Regions from separate parts of the Clostridium sp. MF28 genome, predicted to be linked through region 1. Evidence: riboswitches for the same ligand, from Rfam matches in the RefSeq annotation. Region 1 holds a riboswitch; the other holds the start of a gene.
The links. Region 1 has a riboswitch for glycine ahead of AXY43_RS08180 (amino acid permease). Riboswitches for the same ligand answer to the same signal wherever they lie in the genome.

Region 1 (8,116 bases):
ATATAGCTAATCATAAAATCATAAAGGAGAGATTTATTATGGATAAAGAAAGAGCACAGGAAATTGTTTCATCATCAGTAATGGCAAATGTAACACTTAATGGAACTCCAATTTACATCGAAAGCGTAAATACTAATACAGAAACTGCTAATATCCATTTTTTTAAAAATCCAAAAAATTCACGCGAAGTGCCTTTAACTAGTTTACAAGAACATAATAAAAAATAGTATTAAATATAAAATTATAAAAACGCCTTATAATTTTACATTTAAATTTCAATTCTTAATGACTACAATTTTGTAGTCATTAAGTCTACATATTGCACCCAAAAACTTTTAACTAATCACTATATCACTAGAAATTTTTTTAAAATTACTAGTTAATTATTTTATCAATGAAAATTTATATAGCACTACCATGAATTTCATAGTATCAAATACTTCCTTTAGGATATGCTAATATCATAAATGATATAACAGTTAAGCAAACAAATATGTTCAAAAACAATATATTTGTTTATCAGAATGTTAATACAAGTCAAAAGACTTGTATTAACATTAGATGAGATTTTATATGGTTAGGAAAAGTTTTATTATAGTAGATTAATTTTATTATAATAGGATTCCAACTTATCTTATAAAGTCAAGCTAAGATTATATTTGGTGGTGTAATAATCATATATAGTCAAAAGATTATATATGGTCGTGTAAGTATCTTATTTAGTCGAACAAAATATTAATATAGGTATTGCACTGTTTAATTATGGTCGAAAGATTATAATTAGATACTAAGTTATCTATATTAGTGTGAGTTATACTGCTATATTCTTTATTTAATGGCCATAAGTGAATTTACATAAATTTACTTATGGCTTTTATTTCTACTCATTTCCTATAACAAATCCTTATTTATATTCTGAATAACTACAATAAATTTTTTCCATATACAACAAAAATGTACATGTGAGGAAGTTGCTTTTAGTAAGCTTTCACATGTACCTTTAGTTTATATTGGAATATTTGCAACTAATAAAGCTCATACAAATTATTTTAAAAAATATATCAGCTTTTTATATCTGCCTCAGAATTTTCTTTAAATACAATTTTATTTGAATTCAATTCAGTTTCATCATATCTATATGGCTTTTTCTTAAATACCTTTATTACTTTACCAAATAGACCTCCTATAGCAGCCAAAACAAATATCCATACCTTCTTAAATATTATTAGTATTTTAGCAAGCAAACCTATCTTAGATGCTGTGCCTCCAACAATTAGTGCTGCTAATCCTGCTTCTGCTACCTTATCGCCTTTCATGTAATCTGAGTATCTTTTTCCTTCTTTATAAGCATAATTCTTAAGAATATTTTCCAGTTTAGGTTTAACCGCCAACATTTCGTCCTTACTTGCAACCAGTGTGACTTCAGTCACTCCACCACGCCCTAAAACTCTTACATTATAATTAACTATCTGTTCGCCACTACTATTACATAATACTGACCATACTAAATTATTGGTATTTGGATCATAATGTGGTTTTTCATCCCATCCAATTATATCTAATGTAGATTTTCCATTCTTCATTCTTTCCTTATTATCCTCTTCAGTTCCATTTTTTATATCGGACAATAACTGATCAGCATTTATTTTTCCTGCATCATTGTCTTTGACATATCCCATATTATCAAATTCAAATAAAACATACCAATTTTCATTATTATCTTTTGATAAAACTATTCCCTGTTCCATGCCGGTAACTGAATTATCCATTTCTTTCATTAATTCCTTTGCATCTTTTCCATTCGCAAAAACGTATTCACTAGGCAAATCTAACTTTGCTAAGTCAGTTCCTACATCAACATTCTTTGGCCCTTCAATCCAATTTATTTCCGATGCATTTGTTGAATCATTAGCATATGAAATAACTGGAATAATAGTAAATATAGTTAAAGCGGCTAATGTTCTTAATATACTTTTTAACATTTTTATCCCCCTATGTATTAAGTTACATTTATTATTCTAAAGTTATTTTCATGTGTTGTATATTATACTTTTGTATACTTTTTTATACTTTTTCAGTTCTAAATAATATAAAAATTATATAACTGAATACGCTAAGATAATTCAGATTACTCTTAATAACTAAAGTTTATATTTTAGAAGCAGCTTAAGATTAATAAAAAACTATTCCCCTTTGTATTACATAATCAAAATATCCAATATTTACAATACAAATTCCTTCTCTTAATTTCGTATATTTAATTAAGTTATGCTCATACTAACTTTGAATGATTTATATAGGAGGTGCTAAATATGCCAGGAAAAGCTAAACAATATGTTGATCAAAGCGTATCTTCATGCAAAGATACTATTAGCTCATTACAACAAGCTCTTAGCTCTGCAGAAAAACAAGATAATAAAAATAAAATTCAACAAGCAATAAATTCTCTTAATTCTGCATGCCAACAATTATCTCAGTATCAAGACTAATTAATACTTAGATATATTGTTAACAATATAATAAACCACTTTATTCTGATTAATCTAGAATAAAGTGGTTTATTATCTTTTATCTTAAATATTTCTTAAATTCATACTTTAAAAATGTGAGCATACGTATTAAAAACATTCATCACATCAAAATCTACAATCATTTAACAGAGTTATTTGAGTGTTAAAATCTTATGCTAAATTTCTTTTAACAACTTCTTTTGTTTCCGCTTTTGATTTAATCCCCTTATGGATCAACCAAAGCATAATAAACCATACTGGCGTTACAAATAGAGCCACACGAGTTTCATTATTAAATGCTAATGTAATTATAACAAAAGCTAAAAACGCTAGAATTATATAATTCATCATTGGGTAAAGTGGCATCTTGAATTTGTTCGAAGCTGCAAGTTCTGGATTAGTTTTACGATATTTCAAATGGCAAACAACAATAATTGCCCAAATAAAGATAAAACAAAATGTTGATATACTTGTAATTAGAACAAATACTCCTTCTGGCATAATATAATTTAAAATAACTGAAATCAAGATAATAATTGCTGAGAAGATTGTAGCATTAGCAGGTACTTGATTAGACGTTAATTTATTCATTGACTCTGGTGCATTACCTTCTTTTGCAAGAGAGTAAACCATACGGCTTGTGCTAAAAATACCGCTGTTACATGCAGAAGCAGCTGATGTTAATACAACGAAATTTACAATACTCGCTGCCGCTGCAATTCCTACTGCTGAAAACACTTGTACAAATGGACTTTTATCTGGATTAATTGAAGTCCATGGATATATGCTCATAATAATAAATAGTGCTCCAACATAGAAAATAATAATTCTAATTGGAATATTATTAATAGCCCTTGGAATAACTCGTTCTGGATCTTCTGTTTCACCAGCCGTAAGTCCTACTAACTCGATTCCGGTAAAAGCAAATACAACCATTTGGAATGAAAGAATAAATCCAGTTGCACCCTTCGGGAACAATCCTCCATGACTCCAAAGATTTGTGAAGCTAGCTGCGCCAGCATCTGTAGAAAATCCTTTAATAACCATAAATATACCGATTATAATTAGCGCTAAAATTGCAACAACTTTAATTAAAGCAAACCAGAACTCCATTTCGCCGAATAACTTTACTGCTGTAAGGTTCATAATCAATAAAACTATAAGAATTATAAGACTTGGAACCCATTGAGCTACATTCGGGAACCAGTATTGTATATAAAGACCTGCAGCAGTTACATCTGCCATCGCAAGTGAAATCCAACAGAACCAGTAGGTCCATCCAGTAATAAATGCTGCTCTCTCTCCTAAATAATCATATACAAAGTCTACAAATGAATGATAGTTTAAATTAGAAAGTAATAATTCCCCAAGGGCACGCATAATAAAAAAACAAATTATTCCTGTTATCATATACGCAAACAATATAGATGGTCCCGCTAAGTGAATAGACCTTCCTGAACCAAGGAATAATCCAGTACCGATTGCTCCTCCAATTGCGAGTAATTGGACATGACGATTTTTTAGTCCTCTTGATAAGTTTTGATTTTCTGATTTTAATTGATCCATTTTATCCCTCCATCTTAGTTAAAAGGCATGTACTAAAAAGCCCTTTACTAATCTAAATATTTTGTGATTTGAGATATAAATGGGAATAGATAAGATCTAAATGAAGTAATCTATAATATATTACTTTGATAAGATATGTTATCTGTCCCCTGTCCTTTTACCTGAGAGTTTCGCCTTTACAGCTTTCTCCTTCGGTGCTCTTTTCGAGTCTCTCCAAGGTTTCATCCAATAGCGGTCATCTCTAATTAAATAGGTACCTGAAAGATTTACTTCTTCGGTGAATGACCATAGCCATTACTCTCCCGCTATCTTCATCTGAACTTTTAGATTTTACTGTTATATAGTAATACATTTTTAATAAAGTTGCAACATTTTTTTCATTTTAATCAGAATTCTTAAGTATTTTTATCATAATTTTAAAACAGCCACAAAAAGAACCCTATTTCTAGAGTTCCTAATTATTTACCCATTTGCTTTTTTATTATTTTATCCATCAATTCCTTTGTTGCTGCTTCTTTCTGAAATACGCTTTTTTATTTTCGATACATAAGAGCTTCTTGTTTCTTAATAAGATTTCACTACCCTTACTCTCCGTTTCTTATCAATCTATTTGCATACATTTAGTTTATATTTCATATTGATGATCACCTTAAATTCTACTATTTTTATATAACTAACTACACAAAATCAATTTTTATTTTCCATTGAATTTAGAAATTATATAACAAAAAGTCTAGTATAAAAAAATACTAAACTTTTTAAATATTTTCACTTATATAAACGCTAATTTGATATTTTATGTATCACTAAATATTTTTTCTTAACTCTCATTATTCATCTTCTTCTATATAGAAATGATTTGGATATCGCTCTTTTTTAAGCTCCTTTTCAGTCCCTAATTCACACGCCATGGTGAAATAGTCAACCTTGTAATTAATATGTTCCATGTATTTATTTAATTCATCTATCTTTTTTTGAACATTTTCCCTGTGCTTTAATATTAACTCCAACCTTTTATATAATGTACCATCACCTTGGCTATTTAAAGCAACGAATTCTTTTATCTGCTCAATGGGCATATTCGTGTTCTTTAGACAATTAATTACTGCTATCCACTCTAGATTTGACTCATCATAATATCTATGTCTATTTTCAGCCCTTTTAATATTAGGCAATAATCCTTCAGATTCATAATATCTTAAGGTAGATGCTGTTAGTCCTGTAATTCTAGCTGCTTCTTGTATAGAATATTTCATAGTCTCTCTCCTTATACTAGAAATTTCTAAGATACATTATACGCCAAAATTACTATTTTTAGAATAGAAAGAAAAAGAAAATGTATACATAAAACTCGATTTTTTATCCCTAGCCTAGTTGGCACTTATTTCATCAATCATCCTTAGCTCTTCATCTGTGAATCCAATATTATGAACTATTCCCACATTTTCAATAATTTGAGACGGTTTTGATGCTCCAATAAGTACACTTGTTACTTCTGAATCTTTTAGTACCCAGCTAAGCGCCATTTGAGCAAGAGTTTGCCCTCTATTTAAAGCAATGTTGTTTAATCTCCTAATTTGCTCTAACTTCTTCTCTGTCAATATATCTTGCTTTAAGAATCTTCCATCTACCTTCATTCGACTATCGTCTGGAATTCCATTTAAATACTTATCTGTTAATGTCCCTTGGGCCAATGGACTAAACGCTATAATTCCTTTTCCATTTTCTTTTGCTGCTCTTTTAAGTCCATTATTTTCAATAGTTCTATCAAATATAGAATATCTATTTTGATTAATTACAAATGGACATTTTAATTCATTTAAAATCGCAGCTGCCTTTTCCATTGTCTCTCCATTATAATTTGAAATTCCTGCATAAAGTGCTTTTCCACTTTTTACAGCTGTATCAAGAGCCATCATAGATTCTTCTAATGGAGTATCAGGATCCATTCGATGGTGATAGAATATATCTACATATTCCAATCCCATGCGCTTTAAGCTCTGATCCAAACTCGCTAATATATATTTACGGCTTCCAAAGTCTCCATAAGGCCCTTCCCACATCTTATAACCTGCTTTTGTGCTAATTAATAATTCATCACGATATAATGCTAATTCCTCTCTTAAAATACGTCCAAAATTTTCTTCTGCACTTCCTGGAACTGGCCCATAGTTATTTGCTAAATCAAAATGAGTTATTCCATTATCAAAAGCAGTAAAGCATAATTCTTTCATGTTATTATAATCTGCATTACTTCCAAAATTATGCCAAAGGCCAAAGGATATCATAGGAAGCTTTAAACCACTTTCCCCACATTTACTATACTTCATCTCATTATATCTATTTTTTGATGCTTGATATTTCATTCTCTCAACTCCTTTGTTTTTATAACTTTACTTTAACACTTAAAGTTAACTTTAAGTCAATATTACATTTTTAGATTTTTGTAAAATGAAAAACTAACTTCTTGATTGCAAGAGTAAATTCGTTATTAATGACTTTAGTCTCGCACTGCTTTTTTTGACAAAAGGATTTAAGCCTTGTATTTTCAGAAATTATCAAAGATCAAGAATTTACTTATTCACTTAATGATTTTTAGATTGTTTAAAATATATTATGCAAAAACAAACTACCTAAACCAGGACTACCATAAACATTTAGTATTTTATATTGCATAATATATATTTTCATTTAAATTGAATTGTATACCTAATTAGCATTTGGATAAACCGAGGTGTCCCATGAATGATCTGCACTTATTTCTTGGTCTGTTAAGTTATAATAGTCATATTGTATAACATCACCGTAATTAGATACAGGATCATCCCACGTACAGTCCACATGACGCCATTTGTTATTTATATAAACCAAGTTCCATGCATGAGCCTGTCCATCAGCAGTACCCTCTACAACCATTGATTTAATTCCTGCAACAGTAAACATTTTTTGAGCTAAAAGAGAATATCCCTCGCAGACTCCAGTATGTTTAATTAAAGTATTATAAGGATCATATATAGTTAAAGATTGATCATATTTTGTATTATTTATTATCCAATCATGTATCGCACGTTCTTTATCTGGCTGACTCATGCTATCTGGAGCAATCTGTGCGACTATGGATCTCACTTTCGAATCCAAATCTGCTTCCATTCCTGCTGTCATTTTATAATTGCATTTAACCTGTATTCCAATATTACCCGATCCATCACTTGTCATGGTTACATCATAATCAGATACATTAAACATTTCATAAGAGTTAGTGATTTTTAACTTACTTATCTCATCTTTAATAATATTTTCTAGGTTGTTAATATCCACACCACTACTTGGACACTCTATATAAAATGATGGATTTTGAATACTGACATTCTTTAATATTTCTTGTCCTATTAATGTATTTACTGAGTCAATCCACACTCCTCTAGAATTCAAGTAATATCCATCAATAGTAGTATTCTGTGCCATATATCCATTTTGGTAGAAATAATACCAAAAGCCATCTATCTTTCTCCATCCAGTGGCATACGAATTACCTTCTGTATACCACCAGCCTTTATAATTAGACTTCCACTCTGCCGAAACTCCTATTGGGGTTAGCGCTGTGATCGAAGCTGCAACCAATGTACAAATAATGATATTTCTTAATCTTAGACTTTTCATTTTATTCCTCCCTTCAATACTTATAACATAATTGTATATTACTTCATCTTTTTTTCAAATATGTTACGAAACAGTTTTACACAAAAAATCTAGTCATTGTATTTATATTTTACTATACAGGTTTAAATGTTTATTTTTCAATATTCTAAAATTGCAATTAAATAATGTTAATTAGAAAATAGAGCTAGTATTCTAACATCTATGATACTAGCTCTATTTTTATGTTTATTTATTTTCACATATATCCCGAATATTTTAATAAACTACGCATAGTTAAAAATTATGCATTTCCAATTCCCAATATATAATTTCTATAACATTCATATGCACATAGTTATATGATTATTTTAGTACCCCAAAATTAATCTTTGCCTGCACTC
Region 2 (8,116 bases), 1.6 Mb from region 1:
CAGCATTATACAACCTGATAAAGAATACTGGGGAAGAATTAAATCAATTAAATATAAAATTAGAGGAAAAAATAAAAGAAAAAACAGATGAGTTAGAAAAACAATATTATACGGACAAGTTGACGGGTTTAGAAAATAGAAATAAACTAATTAATGACTTGTGTGTAGAAAAATACACTAAACTTACAATTGTTGATATAAGGTCCTTTAATGATATAAATGATTTTTATGGAAATACAATAGGCGATAAGGTATTGAAGGATATTTCTAAGTTAATTAGTTGTTACTGTAATGAGAATAAATTAAATTCTTACAGAGTGAATTCAGATATATTTGCTATAGCAAGTAGTGATATAGCAAAAGAAGAGTTCATTGCAAGAATACAATTTTTACAAAATGAAATAAACAATCAATGTTTCGTTTACGAAGAAGGTAAGATTTTCTTAACAATTGTAATGGGAGTTGCGTTAGAAGAAGAATTATTATTTGAGAAAGCAGAAATGGCTTTAAATTATGCAAAAAAAAATAAAGAATTATTTCAAATATATAGGGAAGATCTTAACATATATGAGGGAATCAAGGAAAATATAATATGGACTAAAAAAATTAAAGATGCTATAGCTGAAAATAGAATAGTTCCATTTTTTCAACCAATAGTTAATAATAGTTTAAAGACAATTGAGAAATGCGAGGCTTTAATTCGTATGATTGATGAAAACGGAAAAGTTATATCTCCATATTTTTTCTTGGATATAGCAAAAAAAGCTGGATTATATAAAGAACTAACGATAATAATGCTAGAAAAAACTTTTGAAGTTTTAAATAAAACTAATTATGAAATATCTATAAATCTTCTTCTTCAGGATATAATGAACAGCGAAATTAGAGCCCTAATCATAAAAAAATTAAAGAAGGTACGAAACCCTGAGAAGATTGTATTTGAAATAGTTGAATCGGAAGGTATTGAAAATTTTAATGAAGTTACTGAATTTATAAAAGAAGTAAAAAAATATGGATCAAAAATTGCAATTGATGATTTTGGAACTGGTTATTCAAATTTTAACTATCTTATGAAGCTAAATGTAGATTATATAAAGATTGATGGATCAATTATTAAAAATGTTCATAAAGATAAGTCAGCAGAAATTGTTACAAAGACTATAGTATTATTTGCAAAAGAGTTAGGGATAGAAACTATTGCAGAATTTGTATCTGAAGAAGAAATATATAATAAAATAAAAGATTTGAATGTAGATTATTCTCAGGGATATTATTTTTCAGAACCAAAAGAAAATATAGGGTGATTTTCAGGCACCCTATATTTAAGAATGATTGACTTAATAATAATTAATAATACTTTTTGTAGTTGGGGAAATAATGTTTAATGAACTTATTAAGTTGTTAAACATTATTTGCCTTTTTTAATTTAGAAAAATAATATATTAAGCATGTAATAAAGGCACATGTAATCTTTATCATAAGATCGGTTGCAGTATCTTCAAGACTTCCATTTGTCATATCAGTTTTAAAAAAATAATCTGCTAAGAATTCATATATCTCCCAGATGGTACCTATTGCAATTGTGAAACAAAAGGCAAATATTAAGGTGAATTTAGAAAATTTTTCCTTGGTTGTATTTTTAGTTTTTTCTATAATTCCCTGTAAAAGATGTACTCCAATTATAACCCCATATACACCAAATATACCATGAAGAAATAAATCCCACCACCAGAACATACTATAGAACTTTAAAGTTTCTCCTAGATATAAAGTAGCAAATATAAATATTATTGATGCTGATAAAAAACTAGATGGAAGGGTTATTTTGTTAGAATTAGCAACTTTAAGAACGATAAAAGGAATAAATATGCTTATAGCATCCCAGAGTAAAAAAAGTAGATAACTCCACGGATTTGATGAGGCGGTCCTAATAGCCGTAATAATAATTAATATTTCAAGTAATATTGCTAATATTACGCCAATTTTACTGCTTTTGTTAATCATTAAAATCAACCCCTTTTTAATGTATATACTTATAAATATTTATAGGGAGTCTAAATCTAATGATATCTTTTCCTTTTTTATATAAAAATATGTGCATTTAGGAATAGGCTTGTCCTAGAGTAAACTGCTTTTATATTAATTTACTCTAGTAGGAGGCCTTTCTATAATTAATTCTTATGAATTACAGGAAGATTTATTTTTTTTATATAACAAATCATTCTGATTGAAAAAATAACGATTAATGATATATGCTGGGATACATGAGTTCCTAAAAGAGGATATAGAAACCACAGTAAAATTGAACCAAGGATACATGCAATGCAGTAAACATCAGTTTTAAAAATTTCAGGCTTTCTATTGGTAATTATATCTCTAAGTACGCCTCCACCAACCCCAGTAATGCTTGTAGCAAATAGAAATAGCATTAAATTATAGCCACTTTCAAGAGCTTTAATTCCAGAAGAGACAGAAAAAGCTGAAAGCCCTATTGCATCTATTATCACAAACATATTATTATATTTTAGTTTTCCACGAAGTATAACAGGAATTGTTGCACCTAAAATGATAAAAGGAATAGTTGTATAGTTTTCAAAAAATAATGGAATTCCAACATCCGTTACAATATCACGGAGAACTCCTCCTCCCATAGCTGTGACAGTAGCGAGAATATATATACCGAATAAGTCGAATTTTTCCTCAATTGCAACATGAGCCCCAGATGCTGCAAATGCAAATATGCCTAGATACTCCAATATATTAATATCATTCATAAATCAAACACCTCTTTCAATTAAATTTTATGCATAAAAATAGACGAATTGCATAAACAATTCGCCTCTGTTATTTTACCTGAAAGATTCTCTTTTAATAGTTAACTAAAAAGATTGCTTCTTGGGTGTCATAAGACTTTCCAGAGTTTCGTCAGAATTCGGTCCTTTTGCCTGAGAGTTTGTTGCGATTTCACCTTCGGCTCTACATTGCTTGTAGCATCTCCCAAATTCGTCACACGATTACTATAATTAATCAGAAATATTATAAATTAGTTTTAATAGCATGTCAAACTAATTTATTCAATTCATCTTCGTGTAAAGTTTCTTTTTCTAATAATTCTATAGCAATCTTATCAAGAGAAGCTCTATTTTTATTTAAAAGTTTCAGTGTTTCATTGTATAGATCGTTAACAATATTTTTACATTCTTCAATAACAGGATTTCCATAACTACTATATAAAGGACCTACACTTGATAGATTTATAAGCCCTAAGGTTTCTCCCATACCATACTCAGTAACCATTTTTAAAGCAATATCAGTAGTTTGAGATATATCTCCATGCGCTCCAGTAGAAATTTTATCTTTACCAAAAATTATTTCTTCTGCAGCTCTACCACCTAGTGAAACTTTAATTTTATTTTTCAAATAATCTATTCTGTGGTAATTGGTATCTTCAGGAATAGATAATGTATAACCTCCAGCACCTTTTGTTGTCGGTATAATTGTTATTTTAGAAACTTTATCCTGTGGAAGTAATAGCATATTAACTAATCCATGCCCTGCCTCATGATATGCAGTAAGAAGTTTATCTTCTTCTTTAAGATAACTTCTTTCTTTTTTTTCGTGGCCAGCTAAAGTTATAGAATATGCGTTTTCTATATGGTCATAAGTTATATAATCACTGTTGTCTTTGGCTGCTAATATAGCACTTTCATTAACTAAACTTTCTAGCTTTGCACCAGAAAAATATACTGTTTTTTTAGCTATATCTTTAATATCAATATTTTCATGTGGTTTGTTCTTTAAATGAAGAGATAAGATCTTTTCTCTTGCATTAACATCTGGCAATGCAACTTCTATATGTCTATCAAACCTTCCTGGTCTAAGAAGAGCTTTGTCCAACATATCAAGTCTATTTGTAGCTGCAATTACTACAATTCCTTCTTCTTGTCCAAATCCAGACATTTCAGTTAAAAGCGCATTTAATGTTTGATCTTTTTCATCGTTACTAGATCCGTTTTTTCCATTACCTCTTGCTTTACCTATAGCATCGATCTCGTCAATAAATATTACAGCTTTTCCTTGAGATTTTGCTTTCTTAAATAAATTTCTTACTCTTGCAGCACCAACTCCAACATATACTTGGACAAAATCAGAACCACTGAGCGCATAAAATGGAACTCCCGCTTCACCTGCAACTGCTTTTGCAAGTAATGTCTTACCTGTACCTGGATCACCGTAAAGAATAACGCCCTTTGGCATTCTAGCACCATACTTTTGATACTTTTCTGGGTTCTTAAGAAAATCTACAACATCCATTAAACTTTCTTTAGCTTCTTCATTTCCAGCTACAGCATCAAAATTTAGGGCTGCTTTCTTATCTTTGCTAAAATCTTGCATTTCCATCGATGTTACAGAAGAAACGCCACCTTTTGATTTATATACAAGCATCGCAACTATTGCAAAAAGTGATAATCCTAAAATTCCAGAAGGAATAGTTTTTGAAATAGGGGGAGTGGTCTCGTCCTTAACTTCTATTCCATTTAGTAATAGCTTTTCTTTTAAAGTATCAGTATGCGGATTATCTGTAGAGTATTTATCACCGCTATTTAGTATTACAGTCATTTTAGGAGAAGTATCAACTATTACAGTTGATATTTTATTAGAATTAAGATCTTCAGTAAAATAAGAATAACCTTTATTAACTACCTTTGAATTTATTGATGTTACTACCATTACTATAAGAGACAGGATAGCTGTTATTATAGGAATAATAATATAGTATTTTTTTATCTTATTCATTAAGTACCTCCAATTTCTTAAAAGATGACTTAAGGCATACATATTTATAACTTATTTTGTAAGCCTAATATTGATTATACAGGTTTAAAATTAGAAGTCTAATTTCTTTCATTGATTTTACCAATGTAATTTTTGGAGAAATACTCAATCAACTTTTTTTCTGAATGCAAAAAATTTCATTAATATAAATGTGATTGGAACGCCTATGATTGCGGCTAATAAATAAGCAATAAGTTTATTTAATCCCATGAAATTAAAAACTATTATTACAACTATATTTTGGATAATAAAATTTGGGATATAGGATATTGCAAATTTTATAAATTTATTTAATTGTAGTTTTTCTTTAAAAGTTATAAGACTATTCAATAAATACGATATAATCAAACCCGAAATATAGCCAACTATAAATGCTATATTCTCATTTAAAAAACTTGAATATATATAAGAAAAAACAGTTCCGTTAAATGTATTTATAACCCCTATTATTAAAAAAGTAACAAATTCTTTTGTATAGAAAGTGTTTTTGAATTTTTGAACTATATTATCCATAAGTTTCCTCCTGCAAATTTTCTCATCTATGCTAATTAATTTAGTAAAGATGAGAAATCTTATTTTTTATTTAATTTCATTATGTATTTTCTGAATATATTTTAGTATTATTCAAATGAATAAGAGTTGAAGCTTACTATAAACCATATTGATGAAACCATGAACTTATAATTAACATAAGTCCAATGGAACAATCCCCTTAAAAATAAGCTAGTATCTATAAACTTGTATTAATGATTATAAAGAGCGTTTGTCAATAGGTTTATAATTATAATGATTATCCATTATATCAACGCAAAGATACTCTATCAGTCTTATAGAAATTAAAGTTGTTTATTACCCTTTTAAGAAACGAATTACTCTGGCTGAAGTGTCTTATTCAGCAATCAATATTACTTCAACTATAATATTGTTAAACAAATATATCAATAAAATTGATATATTTATTGTAAATCTATATTAATATGCAGTAGCGTTAACCTAAACATAGATTACTAAAATACTTATGTATATTTTAACTATATACATTATTTCTGAATAAACGCTGAACAGATTTCAAGAACTAGCTTTATTTAAAAGTTCATTCCAATAGTAATATTTCTACGTTATATTACATCGTAGAGTCTTAGAGTCTACAAAAATTTTAAGTATATATTATAAAGTATATTGGTTATTCATATAATTAAATAGATTTGGCAAATGATTATGAAATATCATTGTATTGCAAAATATTATTCATGTAATTTTTAGTAAACTATATTAAATACAATGGTCGTTTTATTTAAATTTGAATATAAAAATATACAAGTGAGGTATATATATGATAAGACCAAGGCCTTTAAAGAAAGGTGATAGAATAGGATTAATTGCAGCCTCAAGTCCAACAAAACCAGATAGAATAAAACCCTCAATTAAAGCTATGGAAGAGCTGGGGTTTGAAGTTGTTTTAGGGAAAAGTTGCAAGTGTTATCATGGATATTTATCTGGAAGTGATGAAATAAGAGCAAATGATATTAATAAAATGTTTGATGATAAGACTATAAAAGGTATTTTTGCAATAAGGGGCGGATATGGAGCAGGAAGACTTTTGAGCATGCTGGATTACAATATGATAAAAAGAAATCCGAAGGTTTTTGCAGGATATAGTGATGTTACAGCTCTTCATACTGTATTTAATGAAAAATGTAAATTTATAACTTTTCATACTCCAATGATATCAACCGAATTTTATAAAGGTGTAGATGATTATACAATGGATTATTTTATAAAAAATATATTTAGTGATAAGCCATTAGGAATACTAAAAAATCCAGATGGACAAGAAATAAAAACTTTAGTAAATGGAAAAGCAATAGGGAAATTGGTTGGGGGAAATCTTTCTTTAGTTGCATCATCTATGGGAACTCCATATGAACTAGATACAAAAGGAAAGATATTATTCTTAGAAGAGGTAGATGAATATCCATATAAAATAGATCGGATGTTACTTCAATTAAAACAGTGTAGAAAATTTAAAGATGCTGCAGGCATTATTTTAGGTTCATGGACTGGTTGTGATCCAATAGAAGGGAATAACAGTTTAACATTAATGGAGATATTTGAAGAATTGATAAAGCCAGAAAATACTCCAACAATTTATAATTTGGCTTGCGGACATTGTGCTCCTACTATAAGTATTCCATTAGGAGCAAGAGTAAAGATAAATGGAGAAAGAAGCGAAATAGTTATTCTTTAATTTATTATCAAACATTATACATTGGAGTGATTTGATGAAAAATGCAATAGTTAATAATACTATAGGAATGTTAAAACGTGAGCCAAAAAATAATTCAGAAAGCGTAGATGAAGTGCTATTTGGAATGAATGTTGAAATACTCAAGGAGGAATTTAATAATTGGTTTTATGTAAGAACTCGCTACAATTACGAAGGATATATTAATGGTATTTATTTAATAATAAATGATAAATTATCAGAAAAATGGGAAGCAGAAAAAAATTCAATAGTTATTAATTCTTTTGCAGATATTCTTAATAAACCGCAAGCATCTGGATTTCCAATTGCAACACTGACAAGAGGAGCTAATTTAATTTCTACCTACGAATGCAGCAAAGATAATAAGTTTACAAAAGTTATATTACCTAATCTTAGTATGGGCTGGATAAGAAGTAGTTTCATATCCAATTTGAAGAGCGGTTATGATATAAATGATGAAGAAGGTCTTAGGAATAATTTAGTATCATCGGCTGTATCCTATATTGGAACACAGTATAGGTGGGGAGGGAAAACTCCTCTTGGAATCGATTGCTCGGGCCTCTGCTCTATGGCATATATGTTGAATGGGATTCTAATTTATAGAGATGCAAAGATTAAAGAAGGTTTTCCTATTAAAGAAATAACATTTAAGCAAATAAAAAAAGGAGATCTAATATTTTTTCCAGGACATGTTGCTATGTACTTAGGCGATGGCAAATATATACATTCATCAACAAGTAATGATGTAGTAAAAATAAATAGTTTTAATAAAAATTCAAATGACTATAATGAAGATCTAGATAGAAGTTTAAAACGATTTGGAAGTATATTTTAAAACTGATTTCATAAATTATGTAATTTGGTGGTATAATGCATTAGCAATGCAAAGAGCTGTTAACAGAGGATGGATAAATCCTTATGATTCGCCACTTAAACAATTAGCAAATTCTTATAGTGAATCAAAGCATATAATTAGCGAGATCAAAGAATAGTAAAAAGATTTCAAGAAAGGTG

Region 2: linked by a shared signal. The riboswitch ahead of AXY43_RS00765 (trimeric intracellular cation channel family protein) and the one ahead of AXY43_RS08180 (amino acid permease) in region 1 are both predicted to bind glycine.

What each region holds. Positions count from the first base shown of each region.
Region 1 covers NZ_CP014331.1:1,817,351-1,825,466, forward strand. The annotation lists gene AXY43_RS08170 (H-type small acid-soluble spore protein) at 39-227, shown strand; gene AXY43_RS08175 (DUF2167 domain-containing protein) at 1,062-1,982, opposite strand; gene AXY43_RS27780 (hypothetical protein) at 2,313-2,489, shown strand; gene AXY43_RS08180 (amino acid permease) at 2,682-4,076, opposite strand; glycine riboswitch at 4,216-4,303, opposite strand; gene AXY43_RS08185 (MerR family transcriptional regulator) at 4,907-5,332, opposite strand; gene mgrA (L-glyceraldehyde 3-phosphate reductase) at 5,447-6,442, opposite strand; gene AXY43_RS08195 (transglutaminase domain-containing protein) at 6,786-7,736, opposite strand; gene AXY43_RS08200 (hypothetical protein) at 8,084-8,116, opposite strand, start outside.
Region 2 covers NZ_CP014331.1:188,590-196,705, forward strand. The annotation lists gene AXY43_RS00755 (bifunctional diguanylate cyclase/phosphodiesterase) at 1-1,304, shown strand, start outside; gene AXY43_RS00760 (hypothetical protein) at 1,402-2,004, opposite strand; gene AXY43_RS00765 (trimeric intracellular cation channel family protein) at 2,172-2,774, opposite strand; glycine riboswitch at 2,924-3,010, opposite strand; gene AXY43_RS00770 (ATP-dependent metallopeptidase FtsH/Yme1/Tma family protein) at 3,061-4,797, opposite strand; gene AXY43_RS00775 (GtrA family protein) at 4,942-5,349, opposite strand; gene AXY43_RS00780 (S66 peptidase family protein) at 6,170-7,084, shown strand; gene AXY43_RS00785 (C40 family peptidase) at 7,119-7,937, shown strand; gene AXY43_RS27380 (hypothetical protein) at 7,921-8,094, shown strand.